One region of the Planococcus sp. BI3 genome, then DNA from elsewhere that is predicted to be linked to it. Evidence: riboswitches for the same ligand, from Rfam matches in the RefSeq annotation. Region 1 holds a riboswitch; the other holds the start of a gene.
What was found. Region 1 has a riboswitch for cyclic di-GMP ahead of AC1MEO_RS13835 (amidase). Riboswitches for the same ligand answer to the same signal wherever they lie in the genome.
Positions count from the first base shown of each region.

Region 1 (5,289 bases):
CGCACTTGAAAAAAGCGAGTTGCCGGTTGAGTCTGTTCAATTGCTTGAGGATACAAGCAGGGAAGCAGCTTCCCATATGTTCAAGCTGAACCAATACCTGGATGTATTGATTCCACGCGGAGGCGCCAAGCTGATTCAGACGGTCGTCCAAAATTCTACAGTTCCGGTATTGGAAACTGGCGCAGGAAATTGCCACATCTATATCGATGAGACAGCGGATGTCAAAATGGCGATAGCAATCGCCCTGAATGCCAAAACACAGCGGCCTTCAGTCTGTAATTCCTGCGAAAGCATTCTGGTCCACAAAAAATGGGCAGAAGCGCATTTGCCGGAATTGGTGACAGCATTGCAGCGCAACCAAGTGGAAATCCACGGAGATGAAGTCGCACAGAAACTCTCTCCTAATGTCATACCTGCAGAACAAGCCGATTGGGGAACCGAATACCTTGGGCTTGAAGTGTCAATGAAAACCGTTGATGATGTGAGTGAAGCGATCCATCACATCAACACTTACGGAACCAAGCATTCGGAAGCCATCATTTCGTCCAACTCCGCAAATGTCGATCAATTCTTTATGGAAATTGATGCAGCAGCGGTTTATCATAATGCCTCGACCCGTTTTACAGACGGTTTCGAATTTGGTTTCGGTGCTGAAATCGGCATCAGCACACAAAAGCTCCATGCGCGCGGACCTATGGGCTTGCCTGCTTTGACATCGACTAAATACATCATACGCGGCAATGGCCAAGTCAAATAAGTAATTCACTATAGACAGAAAAGACCGGAAGCAATGGGCTTCCGGTCTTTTTTTATGCTGTTCGGTTGTGTTTCCACATCATGTAACGGTAACGGATGGTGCAGCCGATGCAATAGCCCATGAGTGCGGCTCCTGCTGCGATAATGACCATGATGCTGAAGGCGAAGCCTGCCAGTTGCATGCCGACAGAGAAGAAAACAAGCGACAGCCCCAAGCAGATTGTCGCGATCCATTGATTGAAAAGCTGCTGGTCTTTGTCTTCCTGCTGGTAGCTCGCCATCGGCTTGGCCAAAAAGCGGCGGCTGGATTGAATCACCGGGTTTTTCTTTGTTGCCAATGTATAAACTCCAACAGCAAACGGCACCAGCAGAATGGCTGGATGGAGCAAAAGTGCCGCTGCTGCGGTAACGACAATAAAAGCCTGATTGATCTGGACAAGGGGTTTTGGAATAGTCATGGACTCGCCTCCTAAGATTACCACTTATTATACCGAGTAACTTACTTGGAATAAAGGGGATTGCTCTAAAAAGAGTAAGTTTATTTAAGTCCAGCCCATAATCTGTCCATATCGATATTCCGTGTGCCAGCTCTCATAGGAAGTTCACTTGGTTTTCTACATCAACTGGGAGATGAACAAGGTAGCCATGCCAAAATAAATCAGCAGGGACAAGATATCATTGATTGTCGTAATTAAAGGGCCCGAAGCCACAGCTGGATCTATATTGAATCGATATAAGACCAGTGGAATGATGGTTCCGGCTAAAGTTCCGATGATCAAGGTCATCAACAAGGAACCGCCGACAACAATTCCTAACACGAAATTACCTTGCCACACATAGGCAATCAGCAATATAAGAACAGAACAGATGACGCCAATAATGATGCCGACCCATAATTCCCTGATGATCAACTTGATGGTCTGTTTGGAATCCAGCTTTTGTGAAGCCAACCCACGGACTACTACAGACAGTGACTGTGTTCCGGTATTCCCTGTCATGCCGGCAATCATCGGCATAAAGAAGGTTAAAGCGACAACCGTCTGAAGGGTTTCTTCAAAGCGGCTGATGATGCCGCCTGAAAACAAACCGATGAACAGCAGAAGAATCAGCCAGGGCAGGCGGCGATAGGCCGCGATCACAGCGGGGGTGTTAAAGTCGATTGATTTTCCGGAAGCCGATAATTTTTCAATATCTTCATTTGCTTCCTGCATGACGACGTCGATCACATCATCGACAGTGATTACGCCAACAAGTTTATCGTCTTTATCGACAATCGGAAGCGTGACAAAATCATAACGGCTGATCAATTGAGCAGCATCTTCCTGGTCGGTCAGTACATCGGCTTTGACGACGCGATTGTACATGACCTCTTCAATTTTATCGTCAAGATTTCCAAGGATCAGATCTTTATAGGAAACGACGCCGACCAGCTTTTTATCCTCGTCTACGACATACAGATAGTTGAGGTATTCCGCTAAATCGGCAAAAAGCTTTATCTTATCAACCGCTTCACGGATCGTGTAATGGCGCGGGATCCACACATACCGGTTATTCATCAGTCGACCCGCGGTTTCGGGAGGATAGGTCATCGTACTTTTAACAAATCGGGAGTCGTCCTGATTAATCTGCGACAGCAGCTCTTCAATGCGTTCCGGCTCCAGATCGGCCAATAGTAAGGCCAAATCGTCATTGTCCATGCGGTCAAGGACCTTTGAAGATTTTTCCAGCCCCAATTTATGAAGAATATCAATTTGTTCATTTTTAGAAAGTTCCTGCATCAATTCCGTCAACTGGCGGATGCTTAGATAAAGAAGGAACTTATTTTGGTGCTTGTCCGGCAGGTGCCGATACTGGATGGCCATATCATATGGCTGAAGTTCTTCCAGGATTTCCTGAAATTCATTTATTTTCCCTTCTTTTAAAGCTTTTATCAAAACCAATGTTAGTTCGTCTTCAAGCAATGCTATAGACATGCAGTTCACTCCTTCTGTGCAGGAAATACAGGAATCCTATTGTTGATTATTGCCTTAAATCTTCATTTTGAAAAGGGTTAAAAAAAAGATGGTCGAATTGAATTATTTGACATATAATAATGAAAATCTGAAAAAGGCAAACTTCACCGAAAGGGAAGGGCGCAAAGCCATGAGCCTAACCGTTGGAAAACGCAAGGTTGTCAGGTTGCCTGGCCTCGTTCTGTGAGTCACGGCTATCAGAACGGAAGGATAATGGGGAAATGAAAAAAATAATGATGGCAGGTGTGTGGTTGTTGTTTATGCTGACGCAAAATGGACTGGATGCTCAAGCTGCTGAATTGGATGTCAAAGCCACTTGGCTATGGAATCCGTGGATGATCTACAATGATGAAGAAGGCACACTCGCTTTTTTGGAAAGCAAAGAAGTAAACAAAGTATACGTACAGATTGATGCAGATATTCCGGCCAGTATTTATCAGAGTTTTATTGAAAGAGCGGGAGCTGCAGGAATAGCCATCTATGCGTTGGATGGAGCACCTGACTGGGTGGCGCCGAAAGGCTTTACCAAGCAGGATCGGTTGATGTCTTGGCTGTCTGTTTATCAGAAAGGAGCGGCGCCGGCTCAAAGATTTGGCGGAGTCCATCTGGATGTAGAACCTTATTTATACAGTGGCTGGAATACCAACCGAGCGGCGACAGTAAAAGCTTATCAAGCTCTCTTAGTAAAAGCCAAATCCAGCACAGCTCTATTAAATCTGCCGCTCGAAGCCGATCTGCCTTTCTGGTTCGATGAAATCTCTTATAAAAACACTTTTGGCAAAGGCATACTCGCCGAGTGGGTGATCGCCAATACGCACGGCGTCACACTTATGGCATACAGGGATTCAGCGGCCATGATTACGGAGCTTGTAAAAAATGAAGTGGCCTATGGAGAAAAATACGGAAAAACAGTAATAGTGGGTGTTGAAACCGGACAAACCAGTGAAGGTGATTCTATTTCTTTCTTTGAAGAAGGAGAAGCCTTTATGAAAGTCGAGTTGGCTAAATTATCCGCACATTATGCCGAAACAAAAGGGTTTGGCGGTATTGCAATCCATCACGTGGACAGCTGGAAAATGATGGCTCCATAAAAGGATGAAAAACAGCAAGGTTGGCCGATTTGGCTGAACTTTGCTGTTTTTTCATACAGTTAAAACAAAGCCAATGTGTTACAATATCCATAAATTATCAGTAAAATAAATTTTTTAGAAGATTTAGGTACTATTAAACGCTTGGTTAAAGATGCATTTTGGGAAAAGGAGATTTACTTGATGATAGATATATTTATATGGGTTGTTTTAGGTCTATTGGGGATTCAATTGCTGATTTTAGTTATGCTGATTGGTTGGAAAATGAAAAACCTGGCCGCTGAAAATGATATTAAAGAAAAATTGGAAACTTTGAAGCCGCAATTTCGAGAATATATTGAAGGCATACAGCCTATTGAACCTGTTTTGCCTGCAGCAGGAAAAGGGCAATTTAAGGTGATGGAAAAAATGCTCGATGAATTTTCAACTGAAGATTTTCAGGCAGAACAAAAGGCAAGAATTTATCTGCTGGCAGAAAAACATCTAGCAGAACAATACCGCCGTGCCTTGAAAAAAGGACAATGGGCCGAGCGTATCAACGCCTTATACTTTATAGAAGATTTCAGGCTTTTTTCTTTAAAAGAAGATGTTTATCAGCATTTTTTGAAAATCAGTAAGAGGGATGAAGAGTTTCGTCAATGCATACGGGTTTGCGCTACGCTGCAGGAATCCCGGTTAATGGAAAAAGCCATTAGAAACAAGGATCTGTCGTTTGGAATGATTAAGGAACTATTGTACCGACTGGATGAAGAGCTGTTAAAGTCAACACTGGAACGGATACAATCGAAAGAAGATATTTCAGAGAACATGCTTTATGCTTTTATTACCTATAGCGGAGAACATCAGATAGACATGATCTTTCCTTTTGTTGAAAAGAAATTACGGGATGAGCGCAAGGAAGTTCGGCTAAAGGCCATGAACAGCCTGTGCCATTACCGGAAAATAACAGATCCATCCATCCTTTCGGCGTTCTTCGGCTCGAAATACTGGGAAGAGCGTATGTACGCGGCTAAATTGACGGGCGCCTGCCGTTTGGAACAGCATAAAGAGAAATTGGTCGATCTGCTGTCGGACAATATTTGGTGGGTTCGGTTTGCGAGTGCTGAGAATATAAAGGTTTTTGAAGGCGGCAATACATTACTTGAACAGGTAGCGGCTGATCATGCGGATGCCTATGCCAGAGATATCGCCAAGCATATGCTGACAAGGGAAGGAGGGAGCCGCATATGAGTGGGAATGGAATTACGTTAGTCATCGAAGTTATTTCCTGGGGAATAATTGCTTATATGCTCGCCGCGGGTGCGATTTACTTGGTCCTTTTCCTTGTAGCCAGCCCGAAAATCAGCAAAGAGAAAAAATTAAACCGCCAGGAACAAATTGAGGAAATGTCGATCAATACAGATACCTATCCCATTTCCATCCTGGTTCCCGCC
Region 1 covers NZ_CM155266.1:2,749,015-2,754,303, forward strand. Annotated here, with positions in the region: gene AC1MEO_RS13820 (glutamate-5-semialdehyde dehydrogenase) at 1-757, shown strand, start outside; gene AC1MEO_RS13825 (DUF4395 domain-containing protein) at 810-1,214, opposite strand; gene mgtE (magnesium transporter) at 1,371-2,729, opposite strand; cyclic di-GMP riboswitch class I at 2,855-2,942, shown strand; gene AC1MEO_RS13835 (amidase) at 2,990-3,859, shown strand; gene AC1MEO_RS13840 (hypothetical protein) at 4,040-5,086, shown strand; gene AC1MEO_RS13845 (glycosyltransferase family 2 protein) at 5,083-5,289, shown strand, end outside.

Region 2 (5,289 bases), 290 kb from region 1:
AGGATATGGAGCAAAACAGCGGAGACTCCCGCGAACCCTTGGCAGTTGGCACCGCGACGTCCTGTCGCGCCAACTGCATGCCCCGCATCCTACGGGGCCGAAAGCGGAGTTGTTTTGCGGAATATCACAAACAAATTTCCTTTGAATAAAAAAAGCAGGCACCCCGCGGGGTGCCTGCTTTTTTGTATTATCCTTTAATCGTGTTGACCAAGCCCATCATGTCGTCTGCGTAGGAAATGGCTCTTCCTTGTGATTGAAACAAGCGCTGTGTTGCAATCAATTCGGTCATCTCATCTGCCAGTTCGACATTGGATGCTTCAAGCGCGCCTTGCTTTATGGTGATGGAGCCGTCATTTTGCTGGGACAGATCGATCAGCTCTAAATTGCCGTTGGCGAGTTGTTCAGCTTCGGTGCCGGTCAGGCGCAAAAGATTGTCGCCTATTTTTTCAAGTGAATTCGGCCGGTTTATCTGGGCGATGCCGAGTGGGATTTCAGCTGCTTGTTTAGCGGGATCTTTATAGGAGATTTCCAAGGTTCCGTTTCCAGTTAATTGAATGCTGTCGTAGTCATTGTCAAAGACAATGGGCTGGTTATCAGCTCCGAGAACTGCATCGCCGTTAGCTGTAACCAAGCTCACTTGGTTTGAATTCAAAACCGGCTGCACCTGAAAAGATCCATCTTTTGTGTAAAATGTGTTGCCTTCAGATGCAACACGGAAGTAAGCCGATTCGCCTTGGATCATAAAATCGAGCGGCCGGTCTGTTTGCCGGACCGCACCTTGTTCATTGCGGGTGGCTGTCTGTGAAAGGATCGCTCCAGTGCCGATGCGTAAACCGTACGGCGTAATTCGCCCGATTTCATTTTGCGGACCGACCTGTTTTTCAATCGATTGCACCAAGGCATCCGAAAAACTGGCTTCCTGGCGTTTATAGCCATTGGTGTTTACATTGGCTATGTTATTGGCGATCGAGTCGATTTTTTTTTGCAGTTCACCCATGGTGTTGCTGGCTGTGTTCATCTGGATATTCAACTGTACACTTCCTCCTTACACGCGTCCGATTTCATTGACGGCTTTTTCCATGCTGCGGTCATAGGCCTGAATCACTTTTTGGTTTGATTCGAAGCCTCGGTAGGTCGTCATCATATCTGTCATGGTCTTGGTCAAATCAACATTCGATTGTTCAATGAACCCCTGCTTTATGAAACTGTCTGTAGTATTCAATAATGCTACGGTATCGATGAATTGAGGGGTTTCTTCCGGATTCCCGGCCCATCGCAAAAGATTCTGTCCTTCTTTTACAAATTGTTCCGGGTTTTCGGTATGGCCAATCCAAAGACGGCTTCCTTGTGTCCCATCAGCTAAGATGATTTGGCCATTGTCCTGTACAGTAAAATCGGTTGAACCGACTTGGATGGGTTGCTGATTTTCATCCAAGACAGGAAAGCCTTCGCTGGTCGTCAGGACACCTTCAGCATTGACAGCGAACGTTCCATTTTTTGTGTAGCGCACTTCATCATTTTCAGCTGCTGCTGCGAATACCAACGTACCTTTTTTTTGTGTTTCCGGATTGGTTGGCAGCAATTCATCCAATAGCACCATATCGGTCAAATTTCCAGTTTCCTTTAGGGGACCTTGGAGAAATGAAGGGATCCCTTCTTGCGTATAGACGCCTGTAGTTAAAGTGCCGATATTATGCGGGACTATTGTACCTTTTTTACCGTTCTCAATCGCTTTGATCAACTGCTCAGGAAAAGCGCGTAAAACGGCCTGGTCTTCTTTAAAGCCAGGAGTATTGGCATTTGAAAGGTTATTTGTCAATATTTGTTGTTGTCTATTAGTAGCCATCATCCCTGATGTAGCAGTGTATAATCCACGAAACATAGGCTTTTTCTCCTTCTCAGTAGCTCAATGGTAGTTATCGGGTAGCATAACATTATCTATTCAAAAAAAATAGAGCTTTTTATATTAATATGGAAAAAATATGATAAAAAAGATTTAAAAAGAAAAATATACAAAAATATAGAAATATGATAGTATCACTTTGTTAATATCTTTTCAAAATAGTACAAAATAACGATTTTGGAAAATAAAATATGGGAATATCATTGTGAAAATAGCAAATTTATCCGAAAGATAGAGACGCAAAGCCACGGGCCTAAATACACAGTGTACAAGGCAGCCGGGTTACCAAAAATGGTAGATTTGATAAAAATCCACCTTTTTCAAGGTGGATTTTTATGTACCGATTATCTGGACAAAAAGGAGTTTTTTGATGAATATATTTCCTAAATCTCTTGAAACAATGGAACAGGCTTTATCAGCTTCAACATTAAAGCAACGTGTTCATTCGGCGAATATCGCCAATGTGGATACCGCCAATTACAAAAGCAAAAAAGTCGATTTTCAAGCGGCATTGGATACAGCAATGAACAAACAAAGTCTTTCCAGCTACAAGACAGATGATCGCCATCTGTCGTTCAGCAACGAATTTTCAAAGACTAAAACTGAAGTTTTAACAAACAGCTCCACTAAATACACTAACAACGGCAATAATGTGGACATGGATGTAGAAATGGCCGAGCTGGCAAAAAATCAATTATGGTATAACGCCGTCACCGAACGGGTCAATGGCAAACTCAACAGCCTCAGCTCCGTTATTAATGGAGGGAGATAGAACAAATGAGCTTATTCAGTGGATTTAATATCAGTTCTTCAGGACTGACTGCCAATCGCCTCCGCATGGACGTCGTATCTGCCAATATCGCCAACGCCAACACCAACCGCGCCGAACTGGTGGATGGAGAATGGATGCCTTACCGGCGCAAAACAGTGGAACTTTCGCAAAGCGGCGAATCGCCTTTTGCCAACCAATTGCAATCGGCCATCAATAGAGGGAATGCTACGGTGTCGGGTGTTAAAGTCTCAGAAATCGGAGAAGACCAGACACCTTTTACAATGAGCTATGATCCCGAACATCCGGATGCTGGAGAAGACGGCTATGTCCGTTCATCCAATGTCGATCCATTGAAAGAAATGGTGGATTTGATGTCCGCAACCCGCTCCTACGAAGCCAACGTCACGGCGTTGAATGCTTCGAAAAGCATGTTTATGAAAGCTTTGGAGATTGGGAAGTAAATTAGTATTGATTATTAAGAGGTAATGAGTGAAGAAATCGCTCTAGTCGGACAAGGCATTGGCCGAAGGAATTTCGGACGGTGTCTTTGCGACAAAGCTAGCGCAGCGATGCAGGAGCAGTGTTATTGCAACTGACTTACTGAGAACAGCCGCCTTCCACTATTTCTTCTAAGATTCATATGAAAGAACCTATCTCATTATATATTTTCACCTATTAGGATATGGAGCAAAACAGCGGAGACTCCCGCGGGATAGCGAAGTGTCGAAATCCACTCGGGCCAGGAGCCCGAGTTAGTTCGGCGCAAGCCCGTAGGAAAGCGGAGCTGTTTTGCGGAATATCAACGGTGAACCATTAAGACCAACCTACTATAGATAAATAAGGAGGCACCATGGAAAAAATAAGCCAGATTCAGACGCCTTTCATCCAAAATCAATTGTTCAATAACGTGAAACCCGAAAACAAAGTGGAAGGGTTTGGAGAAATCTTTAAAGACGCGTTAAAAGAAGTGAGCAAAGCACAGAACGAATCAGATAAATTGACCAATCAATTGGTGACAGGAGAAGTTCAGGATGTCCATGAAGTGATGATCGCTTCGCAAAAAGCCAGCTTATCGCTGCAGATGACGATGCAGGTCCGCAATAAGGTTGTTGAGGCCTATCAAGAAGTAATGAGAATGCAAGTATGAGGCGAACTGGCGGGATGATGACTAGATGAAAGAGAAGTTTTTGACATATAAAACGAAATTGAGTGAGTCATGGGGCAGTTTTTCTCCTGTAACGAAATGGTCTTTAATCGGCTCTTTTTTCCTCACATTTCTTATTTTGCTTATCTTTGTTTTTCTTAGCAGCCGCTCTGATTTTTCAGTGCTGTATTCGAATTTGACGGCAGCGGAAGCGGGCGAAATCAAAACAGCTATCGAAGAACAGGCCATTCCGGTAGAAGTATCGGCCGACGGCAAAACGATCAGTGTGCCCGAAGAGCATCTGGCTAATTTAAAAGTCAGTTTGGCAGCGGAAGGCATTCCGAAAAATGGCAATGTGAATTACGGCATATTCAGTGAAAACATGGGCCTCGGGATGACGGACCGCCATTTTGATGTGGTGGAACGGGATGCCATGCAAAATGAGCTGGCGTATTTGATTGAGCAGATTGATGGAGTCACGGAAGCGAATGTCATGATTACGCTGCCGAAGGAAAATGTTTGGATTACCGATGAAGAACAGACATCTACAGCTTCCATCGTTATTAAAGGCGATCCGACATTTCAATTGGACCAAAAGCAGATTAATGGTTTGTACCACCTGATCAGCAAATCGGTTCCGAGTTTGCCGGCTGAGCAAATTGTTATCATGGATCAGAATGGCCAGGTGTTTGAAGTGCAGGATGCCAACCAGGCAGATACCAATCTGTCGGTTTATCAGCAGCATCGTGAAATCCAAAAAGGCATCGAACAGGATATCCAGCGCGAGTTGCAGCAGATGCTCGGCTTATTGTTGGGACAGGACAAAGTGGTCGTTTCTGTTATGACGAATATCGATTTCACGAAAGAAAAACGGGAAGAACAACTGGTTGAACCCGTCGATGTCGAGAACAATGAGGGCTTGGATATCAGTGTGGAACGAATCATCGAAACGTATTCAAGTGAAGGCGTGGTTGTTGAAGATCCAGCAGGAACTGGTGAGACAGAAGTCGCCAATTATCCAGGTGCGGACGGCGCCGGCAACAGTGAATCTGAGCGCACGGAAGAACGGATCAATAGCGAAGTCAACCGGATCAACCGGCAAATTGAAATGAGCCCATATGTCATTGACGACATCACGATCAATGTAGGAGTGGAACCACCCGTCCCTGAAAATCCAGAAAGCTTAACACAGGAAAACGTCACAGATATCAGCAATCTATTGAAGAATGCGGTCAGTACTTCATTGAGTATGAATGAATTTGCTGCAACTGAGGCAGAACTGGAAGACCGGATTTCTGTCTTTGCAACAGAATTCCAAGGGCGTCCGGCAATTGAAGACGAAGAGCCGGAAGCAACATTCCTAACAGGCATCCCGAATAATCTTCTATGGGTAATTGCTGGAGCGATTGTTTTGGTGATCATCATCGTCATTGCGTTGCTATTGCTCCGCAGAAAGAAAAAAGAAGAGAT
Region 2 covers NZ_CM155266.1:2,462,024-2,467,312, reverse strand. Annotated here, with positions in the region: gene AC1MEO_RS12370 (flagellar hook-basal body protein) at 188-1,030, opposite strand; gene AC1MEO_RS12365 (flagellar hook-basal body protein) at 1,046-1,882, opposite strand; cyclic di-GMP riboswitch class I at 2,107-2,193, shown strand; gene flgB (flagellar basal body rod protein FlgB) at 2,274-2,675, shown strand; gene flgC (flagellar basal body rod protein FlgC) at 2,681-3,136, shown strand; gene fliE (flagellar hook-basal body complex protein FliE) at 3,526-3,822, shown strand; gene fliF (flagellar basal-body MS-ring/collar protein FliF) at 3,848-5,289, shown strand, end outside.
Region 2: it holds a riboswitch for cyclic di-GMP, as region 1 does, so the genes downstream of both, flgB (flagellar basal body rod protein FlgB) here and AC1MEO_RS13835 (amidase) in region 1, are expected to answer to the same signal.